Regions from separate parts of the Pseudomonas sp. Marseille-Q0931 genome, predicted to be linked through region 2. Evidence: riboswitches for the same ligand, from Rfam matches in the RefSeq annotation. Region 2 holds a riboswitch; the other holds the start of a gene.
The links. Region 2 has a riboswitch for cobalamin ahead of cobW (cobalamin biosynthesis protein CobW). Riboswitches for the same ligand answer to the same signal wherever they lie in the genome.
Positions count from the first base shown of each region.

Region 1: another riboswitch for cobalamin. It lies ahead of cobO (cob(I)yrinic acid a,c-diamide adenosyltransferase); the one in region 2 lies ahead of cobW (cobalamin biosynthesis protein CobW).

Region 1 is NZ_CALNWT010000005.1:116,408-125,781, forward strand. It holds gene P3C50_RS11965 (cobyric acid synthase) at 1-1,468, opposite strand, end outside; gene cobD (threonine-phosphate decarboxylase CobD) at 1,468-2,478, opposite strand; gene cbiB (adenosylcobinamide-phosphate synthase CbiB) at 2,471-3,379, opposite strand; gene bluB (5,6-dimethylbenzimidazole synthase) at 3,383-4,036, opposite strand; gene P3C50_RS11985 (cobyrinate a,c-diamide synthase) at 4,033-5,325, opposite strand; gene cobO (cob(I)yrinic acid a,c-diamide adenosyltransferase) at 5,325-5,936, opposite strand; cobalamin riboswitch at 6,118-6,328, opposite strand; gene P3C50_RS11995 (hypothetical protein) at 6,366-6,686, opposite strand; gene P3C50_RS12000 (C40 family peptidase) at 6,693-7,217, opposite strand; gene P3C50_RS12005 (C40 family peptidase) at 7,302-7,922, opposite strand; gene glp (gephyrin-like molybdotransferase Glp) at 8,073-9,287, opposite strand; gene moaB (molybdenum cofactor biosynthesis protein B) at 9,284-9,374, opposite strand, start outside.
Region 2 is NZ_CALNWT010000007.1:83,942-93,315, forward strand. It holds gene map (type I methionyl aminopeptidase) at 1-663, opposite strand, end outside; gene P3C50_RS12960 (ParD-like family protein) at 660-872, opposite strand; gene P3C50_RS12965 (hypothetical protein) at 1,042-1,272, shown strand; gene cobM (precorrin-4 C(11)-methyltransferase) at 1,494-2,249, opposite strand; gene P3C50_RS12975 (cobalamin biosynthesis protein) at 2,246-2,683, opposite strand; cobalamin riboswitch at 2,770-2,965, shown strand; gene cobW (cobalamin biosynthesis protein CobW) at 3,059-4,108, shown strand; gene cobN (cobaltochelatase subunit CobN) at 4,200-7,946, shown strand; gene P3C50_RS12990 (ATP-binding protein) at 8,533-9,374, shown strand, end outside.

The DNA.
Region 1 (9,374 bases), on a different contig from region 2:
AATCCACATTCGTTTCTACCGATAGGCCGCACAGCGCTCTGAGTTTTTCGCTATCCAGGTGCAACTCCACCTGATCGGCCAGGCGCTCGATATCGCGTTCGCGCAAGGCCTGATAATCCACGTGCTGCACCTCGTCCAAGCCAGCCCAACGCAGCAGCGCAGCGAACGCTGGAGGCTGTTCGAACAGGCCATGCAGGTAGGTGCCGAGCACCTGGCCATCGGCGCTGAAGCCGCCGTCGCTGCGGCCGTCGGCGAGCCGCACTGCGCCATTGAGACCCGGCCCGCGACTGACGCCGGCATGAATCTCGTAGCCGCTGACATCCGCTTGTTCCAGGCAGAGCTGGCCGTGCACGTTGCGTAGCTGTTTCTCCGGCTCCAGTACCGTCTCGAAATCCAGCAGGCCCAGGCCTTCGCTGGTACCAACAGCGCCCTCCAGGCCATGCGGGTCATGAATCTGCCGCCCCAGCATCTGCAGGCCGCCGCAGATGCCCAGGACCTTGCCGCCGTAACGCAGATGGCGGGCGATAGCTGCATCCCAGCCCTGCTCGCGCAGACGCGCGAGATCAGCGCGCACGCTCTTGGAGCCGGGCAGGATGATCAGATCCGCAGGTGGGATGGCCTGACCCGGTCCGACGAAGGTCAGCTGTACCCGAGGATGCAGGCGCAGCGGGTCGAAATCGGTATGGTTACTGATACGCGGCAGCACCGGCACCACCACGCGCAACGCCTGTTCTTCCTTGGCCTGCTGACGGGTATCGACGGCGTCCTCGGCCTCCAGGTGGAAATCCATCAGGTACGGCAACACGCCAAGCACCGGCTTGCCGGTGCGCTGCTCCAGCCAGTCCAGGCCCGGCTTGAGCAGGGCGATATCACCGCGAAAGCGGTTGATCACGAACCCCTTCACGCGCGCCTGTTCGCTGGGGCTGAGCAGCTCCAGGGTGCCGACCAGATGGGCGAACACGCCGCCCTTGTCGATATCGGCGATCAGTATCACCGGGCAATCGACTGCCTCGGCAAAGCCCATGTTGGCGATGTCGCCGGCGCGCAGGTTGATCTCGGCCGGCGAGCCGGCGCCTTCGACCAGCACCAGTTGGTGGCTCTCCAGCAGACGAGCGTGGGACTCCAGAACCGCCGCCATCGCCACCGGCTTATAGCCGTGGTAGGTCAGTGCCTGCATATTGCCGATGGCCCGGCCATGGATGATCACCTGGGCACCCATGTCGCTGTTGGGCTTGAGCAGCACCGGGTTCATATCGGTGTGCGGCGCCAGGCCAGCCGCCTGCGCCTGCACCGCCTGGGCACGGCCGATCTCGCCGCCATCTTCGGTCACCGCCGAATTGAGCGCCATGTTCTGCGGCTTGAATGGCACCACGGACACGCCCTGGCGGCGCGCCCAGCGACACAGCGCCGTTACCAGGGTGCTCTTGCCGGCATCGGAGGTGGTGCCCTGCACCATCAGGGTCGGCATCAGGAGGTTTCCTCAAGACTGGCGAGGATCGGCGCGCACTCCAGCAAGCCCTGCTGCAGCCGCAGCCAGCCGGCCTCGTCTGCCGGCAGGCCGAAACGCAGGCTGTCCAGCTCAGCGAACAGGCGTACCAGGATGCCGCGCCTCGCCAACAGCTCCATGCAGGGCACCGCACGACGGGTGCAGCAGAACTGGAACAGCGCCGAGCTACCGGTGACCGGCATGCCGCAATCACGCAGCAGTGCCGCCAGGCGCTCGCCGTCGGCCAGCAGGCGCTCGCGCTGGCGGCGCTGCCCATCACGGTCGGCCAGCAGACTCAACGCCACGCTACGCGCCGGACCGCTGACGGCCCAGGGCCCGAGCAGCACCTCCAGCTCATCCAGCAGTGCCTGGGCGGCCAGGACGAAGCCCAGACGCAGGCCGGCCAGGCCGAAGAATTTGCCGAACGAGCGCAGCACGATCAGCCCGGGCATATCGCTGTAGGCAGCCAGACTGTGCTCCGGCGTGCAGTCCATGAACGCTTCGTCGACCACCAGCCAGCCGCCGCGCTCGGCCAGCTCATCGTGCCAGTCGAGCAGGCGCGCCGGCTCGATCAGGCGGCCAGTCGGATTGTTGGGATTGACCACCAGCAATACGTCGAGCTGTGGCAGGGCTCGATGCACCGAACCCTCGCTGAGCTTGGTGATGCGATGACCTTCGCGGCGCCAGGCCGCTGCATGCTCGGCATAGGTCGGCGTGAGGATGCCCACGCTGCTGTGCCCGTGCAGACGTGGCAGCGCCTGGATCGCCGCCTGCGAGCCGGCCACCGGCAACAGGCTGGCGGCGCCGTAGTAATCGCGCGCGACCGCCTCCAGGCCGTCGTTGACCTCGGGTAACCGCGCCCAGGCGGCAGCCGGAACCGGCGGAAGCTCCCAACCGTAGGGCGCGACACCGGTGGACAGGTCCAGCCAGTCTTCCAGGGGAATGCCGTAGCGCTGCGCCGCGGCGCGCAGTCGACCTCCGTGTTCAAGCACCCAGCACCTCCCAGATCATCAGGCACAGCAGCCACAGGCCAACGCCGGCAACGACTCTGTTCATTGCCCGCTCGATATCCCGCGCGCGCGGCGCCGGGCCCTCGCCTAGCTGCGGGCGCTCATGCAGCTCACCGTGGTATTCGGCGGCGCCGCCCAGACTCACTCCCAGGCTGCCGGCACCGGCCGCCATCACCGGGCCAGCATTGGGACTGTCCCATAACGGCGCCTGCCTGCGCCAGCAGCGCAACGCCAGCCAGGTACGCCCGAGCAGTGCATAAGTCAGCGCCACCAGGCGCGCCGGCACGTAATTGAGTACGTCATCGATTTTCGCGGCCGCCCAGCCGAAGCGCTCGAAGCGCTCGTTGCGATAGCCCCACATGGCGTCCAGGGTGTTGCTCAGGCGATACAGCACGACGCCAGGCGCACCGGCGACAACGAACCAGAACAAGGCGGCGAATACCGCATCGGAACCGTTCTCCAGCACCGACTCGGTACCGGCGCGGGCCACGCCGGTGGCGTCCAGCTCGGCGGTGTTGCGGCTGACCATCCAGCCGACGCGCTCACGGGCGAGCGGCAGATCGCCCAGGCGCAGTGCGCGCGCTACCGGTTGCGCATGCTCGTAAAGGCTGCGCAGGCCAAGGGCGAAGTACAGGGCGAAGATCTCCACCGCCCAGCCCAACCCGCTGATCTGTACCAGCAGCCAGGTGAGCAGGGTCAGCGGCAGCACCGCCAGGCACCAGGCAGTGACACCGTGGCTGCGCCAGCCGCCGCCGGCGGGATTGAAGCGTTGCTCCAGGCGATCGGCCAGGCGCCCAAAGGCCACCAGCGGGTGCGCGCGACGCGGCTCGCCCAGCACGGCATCCAGCGCCACGCCGGCACAGGTGATCAGCGCCAGGCTCATCGTTCAGTCACCCTGCACTCCCCATCGATTCTCGAATAGCAACTCGCTCAGCGGTCGAGGCGTGGCCCAGCCCTCTTCAACCAGCATCGGTTTCTCATAGAAGGCGTCCACCGGCCCCAGACACAGCAGCGCCACCGGCTTGCTGCCGGCCGGCATACCCAGCAGCTCGGCCAGCGCCTCGGGGTCGAACAACGATACCCAGCCGAGCCCAAGGCCTTCGGCGCGCGCAGCCAGCCACAAATTCTGAATGGCGCAGGCGACCGAGGCCATATCCATTTCCGGCAGCGTGCGTCGCCCGAAGACATGCGCTTCGCGCCCCTCCATCAGCGCCACGGCCAGCAGTTCGGCGCAGTCACGAACGCCCTCGACCTTGAGCCGCATGAACTCGTCGCTACGCTCGCCCAGGGCCTCGGCGGTGCGCACCCGCTCAGCCTCCACCAACCCGTGGGCGGCCTCGCGCAGTTGCCGGTCACTGATACGCAGGAAACGCCAGGGCTGCATCAGGCCGACGCTGGGGGCGTGATGCGCCGCTTCGAGCAGACGCGCCAGCACTTCGGGCGGCACCTCGCCGCCGGCGAAGTGACGCATGTCGCGACGCTCGGCGATGGCGCGGTACACCGCCGCGCGCTCTTCGGGGCTGAAGGCGTGCTCGCTCATGGACGCAACAGCGCGGCGGCCGCCTCCGGGTTGGACGGCAGATAGAAGTGGATGTAGCTGGCAGTTAGCCGCCCCAGGCGATACACCGCTTCGGCCACCGGCTTGCCGTTAGGGCAGCGACCCAGTGCCAGTGGATCGAGCGGGCTTTCCAGCCGCGAGTGATGGTAGGTGTGACCGCGCAGCTCACCTTCCGGGAGCGTCACTTCCTGCAGGGCCAGTGCGGTCAGGCGCGGCTGCAACGCGGCGCTGCCCGCCAGCAGACCAAGCATGCGCCCGCTGGCGCCATGTTTGTAGCGCAGCTCATCGAGCAGATAGAGCATGCCACCACATTCGGCGAGCAGCGGTTTGCCGGCCTGGTGATGGGCGCGAATCGCATCGGCCATGGCCTGATTACTCTCCAGCTCGGACAGGTACAACTCGGGGTAACCACCAGGCAGATAAAGGCTATCCACCTCGGGCAGCTCGCTATCGGCCAGCGGCGAAAAGTAACGCAGCTCTGCGCCGAGGGCCTGCAGCAGATCAAGGTTGGCCTGATAAAGGAAGGCGAACGCGGCATCACGCGCCACGCCGATACGAACTCCGGCCAGCAGCTCAGGTGGCGGCTCAATCACCGGCGCGGCAAAACTCACTGCCGGCGGCAGGTCCACATCGGCGGTAGCTACCAGCGCATCGGCCGCAGCATCCAGGCGCGCATCCAGATCCGCGAGCTCGGCAGCCTGCACCAGGCCCAGATGCCGACTCGGCAACTCCACTGCTGCGCTGCGCGGCAAGGCGCCGAACCAGTGGATGCTGGGCGGCAAGGCATCACGCAGGATATCGCCGTGGCGGGTGCTGGCGACGCGATTGCCGAGTACGCCGGCAAAGGGCAAGTCCGGCTGGAAAGTGGCCAGGCCATGGGCCAGTGCGCCAAAGGTCTGCGCCATGGCCGCACCGTCGATCACCCCCAGTACGGGCACGCCGAAATGGCGGGCCAGGTCGGCCGCCGAGGGCTTGCCGTCGAACAGGCCCATGACCCCTTCGATAAGGATCAGATCAGCCTCGCCCGCCGCCTGCCACAACAGCCGCCGGCTCTCGGCCTCGCCGACCATGGCCAGGTCGAGCTGGTACACCGGCGCGCCACTGGCACGGGCGTGGATCATCGGGTCGAGAAAGTCCGGCCCACATTTGAAGACACGCACCCGCCGGCCCTGGCGCGTATGCAGGCGCGCCAGCGCGGCGGTGACGGTGGTCTTGCCCTGACCAGACGCCGGGGCGGCGATCAGCAGCGCCGGGCAGTGACGTGCATTCATCAGAATTCGATGCCCTTTTGCGCCTTCACCCCGGACTTGAACGCGTGCTTGACCAGGCTCATCTCGGTGACCGTATCGGCCGCCTCGATCATTCCCGGCAAGGCGCCACGGCCGGTCACCACCACATGCTGCAGCAGCGGCCGGGCTTCGATATCGGCCAGGACCGCCTCCAGCTCGAGGTAGCCATGCTTGAGGGCGATGTTCAGCTCATCCAGCACCACCAGGCCGACAGATTCGTCGCTGAGCAGGCGCTGAGCCACGGCCCAGGCTTCCTGCGCCTTGGCGATATCACGCTGGCGATCCTGAGTTTCCCAGGTGAAGCCCTCGCCCATCACGTGGTAGCTGACTTCCTCGGGAAAGCGGCGGAAGAAGGCTTCTTCACCGGTACTGGCCGCGCCCTTGATGAACTGCACCACGCCCACCTTGAGGCCATGACCGAGGGCACGCGCGACCATGCCGAAGGCGCTGCTGCTCTTGCCCTTGCCATTGCCGCTGTGTACCAGCAGCAGACCGTATTCATCCTGGGCCTGGGCGATCTTTTCATCGATAAGAGCTTTCTTGCGCTGCATACGCGCCTTGTGGCGGACGTCGCGTTCGGTGGACTCACTCATGCTGTGCTCCTGCAAGTCAGGCGCCCTCGTTGCCTGCATGAGCAGTGCGAACGGTAATGAAGAGATCGCGATGCGCTGCGCGTCCTCATCCAGGCACCAATGGCTGATCAGGCGAGCGGAAGACAGACAACACGAACGCCCCGGTGGAACCGGAGCGTTGGCCGGGCAGCGCCCTCCGCGATGCCGTGAAACTGCGACAGGCCGGTCTCCGGGCTTGTGAGCGAACCCGAAGGTTCGACGCTGCGCCTTCCCGTGCATTGCACAGTGGCCTGAAACAGCGTTTGACTCACCTACCGTTGCGGGGGCAGCGCCGGCATTGGAACCGGCTTCCCTGTTTCACCCTGGCGTGGTCATTCATGACGACTTGGGGCACCTGAAGCAAGGCGCGCAGGGTAGAGGCTGGCAGCCCTGCCCGTCAACGCCGCCGCACTAATGCCTGGGTGTGAACCCCGGCGGCTTGCTCGCCAGCCACTCGACGAAGGTCCGCAAGCGCTCGTCCGCCAACAGCGCCTCGCGACTGTTGTAGGTCAGGGCCAGCTCCTTTTCACTGAACAGCCGGTGAATCTGGTTGTGGCAGGCCCGGCAGACCCAGAGCGTGGCGGTAATGCGCTCATGACGGGCAAAGCGCTTCTGCACGTAGGCCTTGTCGTGCAGCGCCTTGGGAATCAGATGGTGACGAGTGAGTGCCACAGGCCGCGCGCAAAGCTCGCAGACCTCGGGCTGGGGCGGCAGGCGGATGGGCTCGGCCATGGCGAATCAGGGGTTGCGCGCAAGCTCGGGCGTGATCACACGCTTGGCATCGAGATAGACGCGCTGCCAGTAGACGTTGTCGAGGCTGTCCAGGCGCACGGTGCCGCCACTGGATGGCGCATGCACGAAGCGCCCTTCGCCGACATAGATGCCGGCATGGCTCACGGCGCGCCCGCCGTTGGTGGCGAAGAACACCAAGTCACCGCTCTGCAGCGCATCACGGCGAACGTCAGGAGTGCGCATCGCGCTCAACTCGCGGGTCGAGCGTGGCAGGCTAATACCGGCAGCATCGCGGTAGACATAGCCGATCAGGCCGCTGCAGTCGAAACCACCTTCCGGCGTGTTGCCACCATAGCGATACGGCGTACCGACCAGTCCCAGCGCACGGAACAACACGTCCTGCGCGCCACCCTGATAGGAGGACGAAGAAACCGGCGGATGGTAGATGGGCTGGGGGGCGGGAGCGCGGCTGCTACAGGCAGTCAGCAGCAGTGCGAGAGAAACGAGGACGACACGGGTCGTGAAAGGCATAAGCGAGGCGATCCAGGGCCTGAATGCGCTCTACTCTGCCGCTTGCAGGCAAACGGCGCAACCCTGGAGTTACGCCGTGACACATCAATTGTGGCGCTTGGCCGCGACTTGCTCTTCCACCGGAGCCAGCGCAAGGACGCGCTTGGCCTGCAGGTAGCTGCGGTTCCAGTAGCTGTCATCGAGGCTGTCGATGCGCACGCCACCGCTGCGGCTGCTGCTGGAATGGATGAACTGGTCATCACCCAGGTAGATGCCGGCGTGGCTGACACGACCACGACCGCGGTCATTGAACAGGATCAGGTCGCCAGGCTCCAGATCGGCGCGCGCCACCTTGGGCGCGTCGAGATTGATCAGCTCGCGAGTGGAGCGTGGTAGCTCCAGGCCGACTTCCTCACGGAACAGGTAACCGACGAAACCGCTGCAATCGAAACCGGACTGTACCGAGGTGCCGCCGTAGCGATAGCGCGTACCGATCAGCGAACGCCCGAGATCGAGCAGGCTGTCGGCCAGCTGCGGCATTTCATAGGGTTCGTCGTCGATCAGCGCGTTGATTTCATCATCGGCAGGCTCGGCCTGCTGAGACAGCGGACGAACAACGGGCTCGACCGTGGCTTCGCTGACCTGCGGTTGCGGCGAGTGGCCGGCGCAGGCAGCGAGAAAGACTGTAAGTGCAAGAGGCACGAGGGGTGCGAAGCGTTTTAGCATGGGCACGACCGTGTCGATTGAATTTATAAGTGCGCGACTATGCCCTCTATAAAGCCCATTTGCAAATTCTATCGACGGAAATGTGACCCAGTGGTTTCACCGCGCCATCTAAAGCGCCCGACCATTCGCACAACCGGGCGCTTCAGGGCGCTAGCCGAGAATCTCGCTCAAGGGGATGAAGCGCAGCATATCCCCTTCGGCCAGCGTGCTACCTTCCATTACTTCTGCCAGCCCTTCGGCCCACGCGGCGCTTCGCAAAACACCCGAACTCTGGTTGGCGTACGGCACTACGCGGCCATTCTCCAGGCGCGCGCGCAGGTACTCACGACGCATGCCCGGCTTGCCCCAGGTGAACCCTGCCGGCATGGCGAAACCCAGCGGCTCCACTCGCTGCGCGCCGAGGCGACGCAACATGTACGGACGCGCCAGCAAACCGAAGGTGACCAGCGTCGAAGCCGGATTGCCCGGCAGACCTATCACCGGAACGCCCTGGTAATGACCGAAGGTCAGCGGCTTGCCCGGTTTGATCGCCAGCTTCCACAACGCCAGCTCGCCCGCCTCGCGCAGCGCCAGGCCAAGGTAATCCGCCTCACCCACCGAAACACCGCCCGTGGAAAGAATCAGATCCACCTCGCTCAAGGCGCCCAGCGCCTCACGAGTACGCTGCAGGTCATCGGGCAATATCCCCGCATCCACCACCGCGCAGCCCAGACGCTGCAGCCAGGCGATCAGCAGGCGCCGGTTGCTGTTATAGATCTGGCCCGGGCCAAGTGACTGCCCCGGCTCGACCAACTCGTCGCCAGTGGACAGAACCGCAACACGCAGGCGCCGACGTACCAACAGCTGCGCCGCCCCCAGAGACGCGGCCAGCCCAAGCTCGATGGGCCCCAGGCGCGTACCCGCGGGCAGCACGCATTCACCTGTGCGGGTTTCCTGGCCCTGGGCGCGAACGTTCTGCCCGACCTTCAGCCGCTCGCGGAAATCCACGCGCCCAGCTTCATCGACCTCGACGTTCTCCTGCATCTCCACGGTGTCGGCGCCTTCCGGCAGCGGCGCACCAGTGAAAATGCGCGCGCAGGTTCCCGGCTGCAGTGGCGTGGGCGCAGTGCCGGCCTGGACGCGCTGACTGACCGGTAATGGCAGGCCGCTCCAGTCGGCCAGCCGCAGGGCATAACCGTCCATGGCGCTGTTGGCCCAGGGCGGCAGATCCAGCGCCGCGATCAGCGGCTCGGCCAGCACCCGGCCATCGGCATCGGCCAGCGCAACCTGCTCGGTCTGTTCGATGGGCGCAGCATCGGCCAATGCCAGCAGACGCTCCAGCGCCGCCTCCATGGGCAGCAGGCCGGGATGATCGCAACAACTCATCCGCGCGACTCGCAGGCACCCATCGGTTTCAGGTGCGGCACGAAATTGCAGGGGCGATGCCGTGCATCCAGTTGTTCAGCGAGAATT
Region 2 (9,374 bases):
CACCACCGTCCAGCCGTCGCGTAAGGTGCGAACGTCCGCTGTTCCCTGATTGAGCATGGGCTCGATGGTGAAGGTCATGCCTTCGCGTAGCGTTAGGCCGGTGCCGGCTTTGCCCCAGTGCAGCACTTCCGGCGGCTCGTGCATTTCCCGGCCAATACCGTGGCCGCAGTAGTCGCGAACCACCGAATAGCCGTGGGCACGAGCGTGCCGTTCGATGGCGTGGCCGATATCGCCGAGGCGGGCGCCCGGCCTCACGGCTGCGATGCCCTTGCACATCGCTTCATAGGTCACTCGGGTGAGCTGACGAGCCTGGTCCGACACCCTGCCGATCAGGTAGATCTTGCTCGAATCGGTGATGTAGCCGTTCTTTTCCAGGGTGATATCGAAATTCACCAGATCGCCATCGCGCAGCATCTCGTTCGCGCTGGGTACCCCATGGCATACCACCTCGTTGCGCGACGTGTTCATGGCGTAGGCGAAACCATACTGCCCCTTGCTCGCCGGACGCGCCTTGAGTTCATCCACGATGTACTTATCCACAAGGTCGTTGACTTGCAGGGTCGACATGCCGAGCAGGTCCAGCCGGTCCAGATAGCCGAAAACGGACGCGAGCAATCTGCCGGACTCCGCCATCAGAGCGATCTGTTCGGGCGTCTTGCTCATGACGCGTCCGCCATACGCGGCGGTACCGCCACGCCGGCCGCGCGCAGCTCGGCGGCCATCACCTCATTGAAGCTCAGCGTCGGGTTCATCTCGCAGAGCATGCCGATGCGAATCCAGAAGCCTGCCTGGGCATTGATGGAGCGGCCCGAGACGCTGCTTGCCCGACGGATTTGGTCATGCAGCTCATCATCGATATTAACGATGCCCATAGCGGTTTCCTTTATATATTTCGTATATGAAGCATATATAAACACGGACGGGATTGTTCCACCAGCATCGGTAGCAGGACAAAGGCGACTCTCTCATCCTTTACACTAGAGCTGTCCGTCTGCCAGGAGTGCGCAAGCGGGCCCAAGCAAGGCTGGAACAGGAGAGCGGATGAAGCGCGCAGATGTAAAACGCAGAACGGCCGAGGGCGTTCTATTCGATACCCAGATCATGGCCAATCCGGCCAATACCGCCGAGTGGATCGTGTTTTTCAAGAAAGAGGCCGGCCGCAGCTTCTTTCTGGTGGATGAAACCGAGCAGGTAGAAACCTTTGCCAGCCTGGATGAAGTGATACCGGAGCTGCGGGTTCTGGGGATCAAGCGGGTCGAGGTGCAGCTCTGAGAAGTTGCACACAGTTGCCGTGGATCAACATGTGGATATCCTCGTGATACCTGGCTGTAGGCCTTATAAATTGAGGGCTTCAGTAACTTGTACAGAAACTGCTCGCTTACGCGCCCACTATCCACAGGGTATTTGGATAACAGGCTGGTTATCTTGTTGATAAGTATATGAGGGCCTTTTGTGGCAAGGCTTTCAGCGAACTGTACGCTTTATCGCCAGGCTCAATGGTTACCAGGGCGGTAAAGATGGCGATGATTGGCGTCATATAGCGCCGATTCTGCAAACGCACCGGGCTCGAGCACCCGCCCAACGAGGATCAGTGCCGTGCGGCGAAAGCCCTTGGCGGCAACTTTCTCTTCGATATCGGCCAGGGTGCCCAGCACCCAATCCTGATCCGGCCAACTCGCTCTGTGGATAACCGCGATGGGGCAGTCGGCACCGTAGTGCGGCAGCAGTTCACCGACGATGGCCGCTAACTGGCGAACACCGAGATGGATGGCCATGGTCGCGCGGTGTCGGGCCAGGTCATGCAGCTGTTCGCCCTCGGGCATCGGTGACGTAGTGCCGTAGCGGGTGAGGATCACCGTCTGGGCGATACCCGGTAGCGTCAGCTCGGATTCCAGCAGGGCCGCGCAGGCGGCGGTGGCGGTGACGCCGGGAATGATTTCGAAGGGAATGCCCAGGCCACGCAGTTCGCGAATCTGCTCGCCGATGGCGCCGTATAGCGAAGGGTCGCCGGAGTGTACGCGGGCCACATCCTGACCGCGCTTATGGGCCTGATGCAGGAGGTTGACGATTTCCCCAAGATTCAGCTCGGCGGTGTTCACCACCTGTTCGGCGCTGTGGCCTTGCAGCACGGCCTCGGGCACCAGCGAGCCGGCATAGAGGATCACCGAGCAGCTGCGGATCAGACGCTGGCCTTTGACGGTGATCAGCTCGGGGTCGCCAGGGCCGGCGCCGATAAAGTAGATGGTCATGCGGGTTCTCTATCGAATATGGCTAGCGCACAGGTAGCGCGGGCGCTGCGGTCTTTCTCGCCTAGTAGGCGGGCGGAGGCTCCCATGCGTGCTGCCAGGGCCAATGCGCAAGGCTCCGCTACGGCGGGGCTGCCTGTGGCAGTTTGGCTGAGGGCGCTGCCGCCGGTCTTCGCTTGGTAAGCGCTCAGTTGTTCGGGTGAGAAGAAAAACAGCTCGAGGCCCAAGCACTCAGCTAGGCCGCGCAGGCCGGCTTCGTCGCGTTTGTGGGCGATGCTGGCCAGGCCAGCCAGATTGTCCACCGTCAGCCCATACCTGCCCAAGCTGTGGATAAGCAGCTCGAAAAGCTCATCCAGGCTGCAGTCACGGCGGCAGCCCAGTCCGGCGACGACCTGTGTAGGCGAGGCGGGCGGGCGGTTAGAGGCAGTCGGCAACATGAATGGTATTCGGGCTAAGCGGTGGCGTAGCTCAACATGGCACCTGCCAGCGGTCAACCGCGATTGACCGGCCGCTGCGGCCTGCGTAGCCTTCTCGCTTTCGAGGTTCTTCCCGGCAAACAGCCGGGGAGCTAAGAGGGAACAGGGTCGATGCCCTGGCTGCCCCCGCAACTGTAAACGGTCATAACTCCTTCGATACACCACTGCCCTTGGCGGGAAGGTGAAGGACGCGCAACGCGCAGACCGTGAGCCAGGAGACCTGCCTCGATAGACCAGCCACTTGCTCGGACGGGGTGATCCGAAGCGGCCAGCACGCCCTTGCGTGCCGCCTGCCCGTACCCGTCCGCCGAATTGACCGACGCCACGGGGCCCCTGATGAAAACCCTCGCCAAACTGCCTGTCACCATCGTCACCGGATTCCTCGGTGCCGGCAAAACCACGTTGCTGCGTCACCTGCTGGCCAATGCCGGTGGTCGCCGTATCGCGGTGATCGTCAACGAGTTCGGCGAGCTGGGCATCGATGGCGAGATCCTCAAGCAGTGTTCCATCGGTTGCAGCGAGGAGGAGGCCAACGGCCGCGTCTTCGAGCTGGCCAACGGCTGCCTGTGCTGCACCGTGCAGGAGGAGTTCTTCCCGGTGATGCGCGAGCTGGTGGCGCGCCGCGGTGACCTCGACCATATCCTCATCGAAACCAGCGGCCTGGCACTGCCGAAGCCGTTGGTGCAGGCCTTCAACTGGCCGGAAATCCGCAACGCTTGCACCGTCGATGCGGTGATTACCGTGGTCGACAGCCCGGCGGTGGCTGCCGGCACCTTCGCTGCCTTCCCCGACCGGGTGGACGAGCAGCGCAAGCTCGATCCCAATCTCGACCATGAGTCGCCGCTGCACGAATTGTTTGCCGACCAATTGGCCAGTGCCGACCTGGTAATCCTCAACAAGGCCGACCTGCTCGATACCGAGGCGCTGGCCGCGGTGCGCGCCGAGGTGGCCGAGGAGCTGCCGCCAGCGGTCAAGGTGATCGAGGCGCACGGTGGTGATCTGCCACTGAGCGTGCTGCTTGGCCTGAACAGCGAGACCGAGCTGCATATCGACAGCCGACGTACCCATCATGACGATGAAAACGAGGATCACGATCATGAGGAATTCGACTCGTTCCACGTGGAACTACCGGAAACTGACGAGGTGCGCCTGCTGGCTGCGTTGAAGGAGGCAGTGACCAAGTACGGCATTCTGCGGGTCAAGGGCTTCGCTGCGATACCTGGCAAACCCATGCGCCTGCTGGTGCAAGGTGTCGGTCAGCGCTTCGACCGCCACTTCGACCGCGCCTGGCAGGCCGACGAACCGCGCCTGAGCCGCCTGGTAATGATCGGCCAGCAGCTCGACCGCGCGGCCATCGAAGCCGAGCTGAAAGCCGCGCTGGCCTAAGAATTGTGGGAGGGGCTTCAGCCGCGACCGGGTTCGCTGATCGTCGCGGCTAAAGCCCCTCCCACGATTTCGCCCGCTCCACGGAACGAACATGCATTTATTACGCACCCAACCCGGCGCTCAGCTGCCGGCCGATAGCATCGCCGACCTTGGCCAGACCCCGGCCGAGCTGGTGATCCTGTGCACGGGCGATTCGCACCTGTCGTTGCTGGCCGAAGCAGCCCGACAACTGCCGGAGAACTACCCCAGCCTGCGCCTGGCCAGCCCGGCGCAACTGAGTAACAACGCCTCGGTGGATTACTACGTCGAGCAGGTGCTGCAGCATGCCAAGGTCATCCTGATCTCCGTGCATGGCGGGGTGAGCTACTGGCGCTACGGCGTCGAACGCCTGGTTGAGCTGGGTGCGCGCGGCGCCACGGTGATCATGGTGCCGGGCGACGATAAACCCGACCCGGAGTTGAATGCCCTCGGCAACGTCGGTGAAGAAGACAGCCAGCGCCTCTGGCAGTACCTGCGTCAGGGCGGCTTGGAAAATGCCCGCCAGTTGTTCCGCTGCATCGGCAGCCGCTGGCTGGGGCGTGACGATGCCTGGCAGGAGCCGCAAGCGCTGCCGCGCGTCGGCCTTTATTATCCGCAGCACAGCCCGGCCACGCTGGCCGACTGGCGTGCGCAGTGGCAGCCTGATGCGCCCGTGGTGGCGCTGCTGTTCTACCGCAACCATGTGCAATCGGCGAACACCGCCTTTGTCGATACCTTCTGCGAGCATCTCGTTCGTCAGGGCCTCAACCCGCTGCCGATTGCCGTGGCCAGCCTCAAGGAGGCGGCCTGCCTGGATCAGGTGCAGGCCTGGTTGGACGAGACGAGCGTCGCGCTGATCATCAATACCACCGGCTTCGCCCTGTCCAATCCCGAGGCGCCGCAGGCTCGGGTGTTCCGTCGCGATATCCCGGTGCTGCAGGCCATCTGCTCGCTGGACAACAAGGCGCAGTGGCAGGCCAGCGCCCAGGGTCTGGGCTCGCGTGACCTGGCCATGCATGTGGTGCTGCCGGAGCTGGATGGTCGGCTGATCGGCACCGCCATCAGCTTCAAGGGCCTGGCCTGGCGCAGCGAGCGTAGCCAGAGCGATGTGGTGTGCTATCAGGCCCATGAGTCGGGCATGGCTTATGTCGCGGAACTGGCGCGTAACTGGTGCCATTTGGCGCTCAAAAGCAACGATCAGAAGCGAATCGGCCTGATCCTGGCCAACTACCCGACCCGCGATGGCCGCATCGGCAATGGCGTGGGCCTGGATACGCCGGCCGCCGCGCTGAATATCCTGCAGGCGCTGCAACAGCAGGGCTACCCGGTGCATAAGCTGCCGGACAGCGGCACCGCCCTTGTCCACAGCCTGCTCGGCGGCGTCACTAACGATCTGGATGGCCTGGATACGCGGCCCTGTGCGCAAAGTCTGGCACTGGATGATTATCTGACGTTTTTCCACAGCCTGCCGCCGGCCAACCAGCAGGCGGTGCGCGAACGTTGGGGCGAGCCGCAGCAGGACCCCATGTTCCGCAGCAGGCGGATGATGGTCGCCGGGTTGCGCTTCGGCCTGTGCTTCGTCGGCATCCAGCCGGCGCGCGGTTATCAGCTCGACGCGGCGGCGGTGTATCACGACCCCGATCTGGTGCCGCCGCACGGCTATATCGCCTTCTACGCCTGGCTGCGCACGGCCTTCGCCGCCGATGCGCTGATCCACGTCGGCAAGCACGGCAACCTGGAGTGGTTGCCGGGCAAGAGCGTCGGCCTGTCCGAGGGCTGCTGGCCGCAGGCGCTGATCGGCCCGCTGCCGAATATCTATCCCTTTATCGTCAACGACCCGGGCGAGGGGGCGCAGGCCAAGCGCCGCACCCAGGCGGTGATCATCGACCACCTGATGCCGCCGCTGACCCGCGCCGAGAGCTACGGCCCGTTGCGCGATATCGAGCGCCTGGCCGACGAGTATTACGACGCCAGCCAGCTCGACCAGCGCCGCGCCGTGGAGCTGCGCGGCGAGATTCTGGCCAAGGTGCGCGAGGCCAGCCTCGACCGCGAGCTGGGCCTGCAACTCAACGACGACGGCGACAGCTGGCTGCCGCAGCTCGATGCCTACCTGTGCGACCTCAAGGAATCGCAGATACGCGATGGCCTGCATGTTTTTGGTGAGTCGCCGGCCGGGCAACTGCGCCGCGACACCCTGCTGGCGCTGCTACGCATTCCCCGTGGCGATGGCCAGGGCGCCAACGCCAGCCTGTTACGTGTGCTGGCCCGTGGCCTGGAACTGAATCTCGACCCGCTCGATTGCGATATGGGCCAGCCCTGGCAAGGGCTGCGTCCCCAGGCGTTGCAGGTTGTGGATAACAGTCTGTGGCGTACCGTCGGCGATACCCGCGAGCGCCTGGAGCTGCTGGCGCTGAGGTTGATCGAACAGCGCCTGGCAGGGGCGCGCAGCGCAGCCTTTGGCGCCGAGGTGGCGCTGATCCTCGACGGCCTGGCCGAGCATATCGCGCCGCTGCTGGATGCCTGCGGCGACGCCGAGATGAGCGGCCTGCTGGCGGCACTGGAAGGGCGTTTCGTGCCCGCCGGGCCGAGTGGCGCGCCCAGTCGCGGGCGCCTCGACGTACTGCCCACCGGGCGCAACTTCTTCACCGTTGACGTGCGCCACCTGCCCACGCCCACGGCCTGGCGCCTCGGCGTGCAGGCGGCGGATCGTCTACTGGAGCGCCATCTGCAGGATGAAGGCGACCATCTGCGCCAGCTCGGATTGTCGGTGTGGGGCACGGCGACCATGCGCACCGGCGGCGACGATATCGCCCAGGCTCTGGCACTGATGGGTGTGCGGCCGGTGTGGCAGCCGGGCAGCCAGCGCGTCGAGCGCTTCGAGGTACTGCCGTTGGAACAGCTTGGCCGGCCCCGGGTGGATGTCACCCTGCGCGTCTCGGGCTTCTTCCGCGATGCCTTCAACAATCTGATTCGCCTGTTCGACGACGCCGTGCAGGCAGTGATCGAGCTGGATGAGCCGGAAGACATGAACCCGCTGTCGGCGCGTGTCTGGCGCGAGTCGCTGGCGCTCAAGGATGGCGGCCTGGATGAAGCCGAAGCGCGGCGCCAGGCCGGCTGGCGGGTGTTCGGCGCCAAGTCGGGAGCCTATGGTGCCGGCGTGCAGAACGCCATCGAGGAGCGCCTGTGGCAGAGCCGCGCGGATCTGGCCGAGGTGTATCTGAACTGGGGCGGCTACGCCTACGGCAGCGGCGCCGAGGGCGCACCCGCGCGGCAGCGCTTCGTCGAACGCCTGGAGCAGCTGCAGGCGGTGCTGCACAACCAGGACAACCGTGAGCACGACATCCTCGATTCCAACGACTACTACCAGTTCCAGGGCGGCATGCTGGCGGCGGTGGAGACCCTGCGTGGGCTCAAGGTGGCCAGTTACTTCGGCGATAACAGCCAGCCGGATACGCCGCGTATTCGCACCTTGAAGGAAGAGCTCAATCGTGTGGTGCGTGCCCGCGCCGCCAACCCCAAGTGGATCGAAGGCATGAAGCGCCACGGCTACAAGGGCGCCTTCGAGCTGGCCGCAACCATCGACTACCTGTTCGCCTTCGACGCCACCAGCGAGCTGGTCGATGACCACCAATATGCTCTGCTGACCGATGCCTACCTGCTGGATCGCGATACCCGCGACTTTATTCAGCAGCACAACCCCGGTGCGCTCAACGATATCCTCGAACGCCTGCTGGAAGCCCAGCAGCGCGGCCTGTGGGAGAATCCCGGCGAGTATCGCGAAGCGCTGGAAAACCTACTGCTCGATAGCGAGGAGGGCTGATGCGCGCGCTTTTTCTTCCCTCTTCCATTTATGGGAGAGGGGCCGGAGAGGGTTCATCCGGCACCGCCGAGCCCGTAGGGTGGGTTAGCCGCCTGTCGCGGTTGCCGGTCAACTCGTTGAAGCGGCTGCGGCGTAACCCACCGTCGGCGCCACACGGTATATCGCCTGGTGGGTTACGCGGCGCTCTACGTTTTTCTGCAGATATAAAGCCGGCGTTCTGCGCCGCTAACCACCCTACGGATCGTGAGGCACCCATGACTCTCGGTGTACTTAACCGTTTACAGCTTTGGTGGCGAAGCCCGATCACCCGGCGCGAGCGTATTCGTTCGGCCTGCATTGGCGCTGTGGCTGGAATATGGGTCGGTTTGCTGGTGTGTATGCTGCTGACCAGTGAGCCGGTTGGTCTAGGAGAACTGGGCATTTGGGCTTTGCTGGGGGGATTAGTCTGCGCCGGATTGGGAGCCCTTTTTCCCCGCGTCGTAGGGATCATCCTGTTTCCACTTAGTATCTGCGGTATTGGGACTTGAACATGGGCCATAAACAATCTGGTGCGCGCCACGCATCGTCATTGATCCCGAGATAAGCCATGACCGAACATCACTTCCCCCTCGCCGCCGTGGTCGGTGCCGATTCGCTGAAACTGGCGCTGTGCCTGGCGGCCATCGATCCGGCCATTGGCGGCGTGCTGATCGAGGGGCCGCGCGGCATGGCCAAGTCTACCCTGGCCCGAGGCCTGGCCGATCTGCTGGAGGGCGGGCGTTTCGTCACTCTGCCGCTGGGGGCGAGCGAGGAGCGCATCGTCGGCACCCTGGATCTGGACGCGGCGCTGGGCGAAGGTCGGGCGCAGTTCTCTCCCGGGCTGCTGGCGCGCGCCAACGGCGGCGTGCTCTATGTCGATGAGGTCAACCTGCTGCCGGATCATCTGGTCGATCTGCTGCTCGATGCCGCCGCCAGCGGGGTCAACCATGTCGAGCGTGACGGCATCTCCCATCGACATGCCGCGCGCTTCGTGCTGATCGGCACCATGAACGCCGAGGAGGGCGAGCTGCGCCCGCAACTGCTCGACCGCTTCGGTCTCAACCTGGCGCTCGATGGTCAACCGCAGCCGGCCGAGCGTGCCGAGATCGTCCGCCGGCGCCTGGATTTCGATGCCACCCCTGCAGCCTTCCTGCAACGCTGGCAGGGCGAGCAGGCCGCTCTCGCCGAACGCTGCCGCAATGCCCGTCAGCGCCTGGCCGATATCCCGTTGAATGACGCCTCGCTGGGTGAGATCAGCCAGCGCTGCTTCGCTGCCGGCGTCGATGGTCTGCGCGCCGATCTGGTCTGGCTGCGCGCCGCCCGTGCTCATGCCGCCTGGCGTGGCGCGGTGGGCATCGAGCCTGAGGATATTGATGCGGTGGAGGACTTCGTTCTGCGCCATCGCCGTAG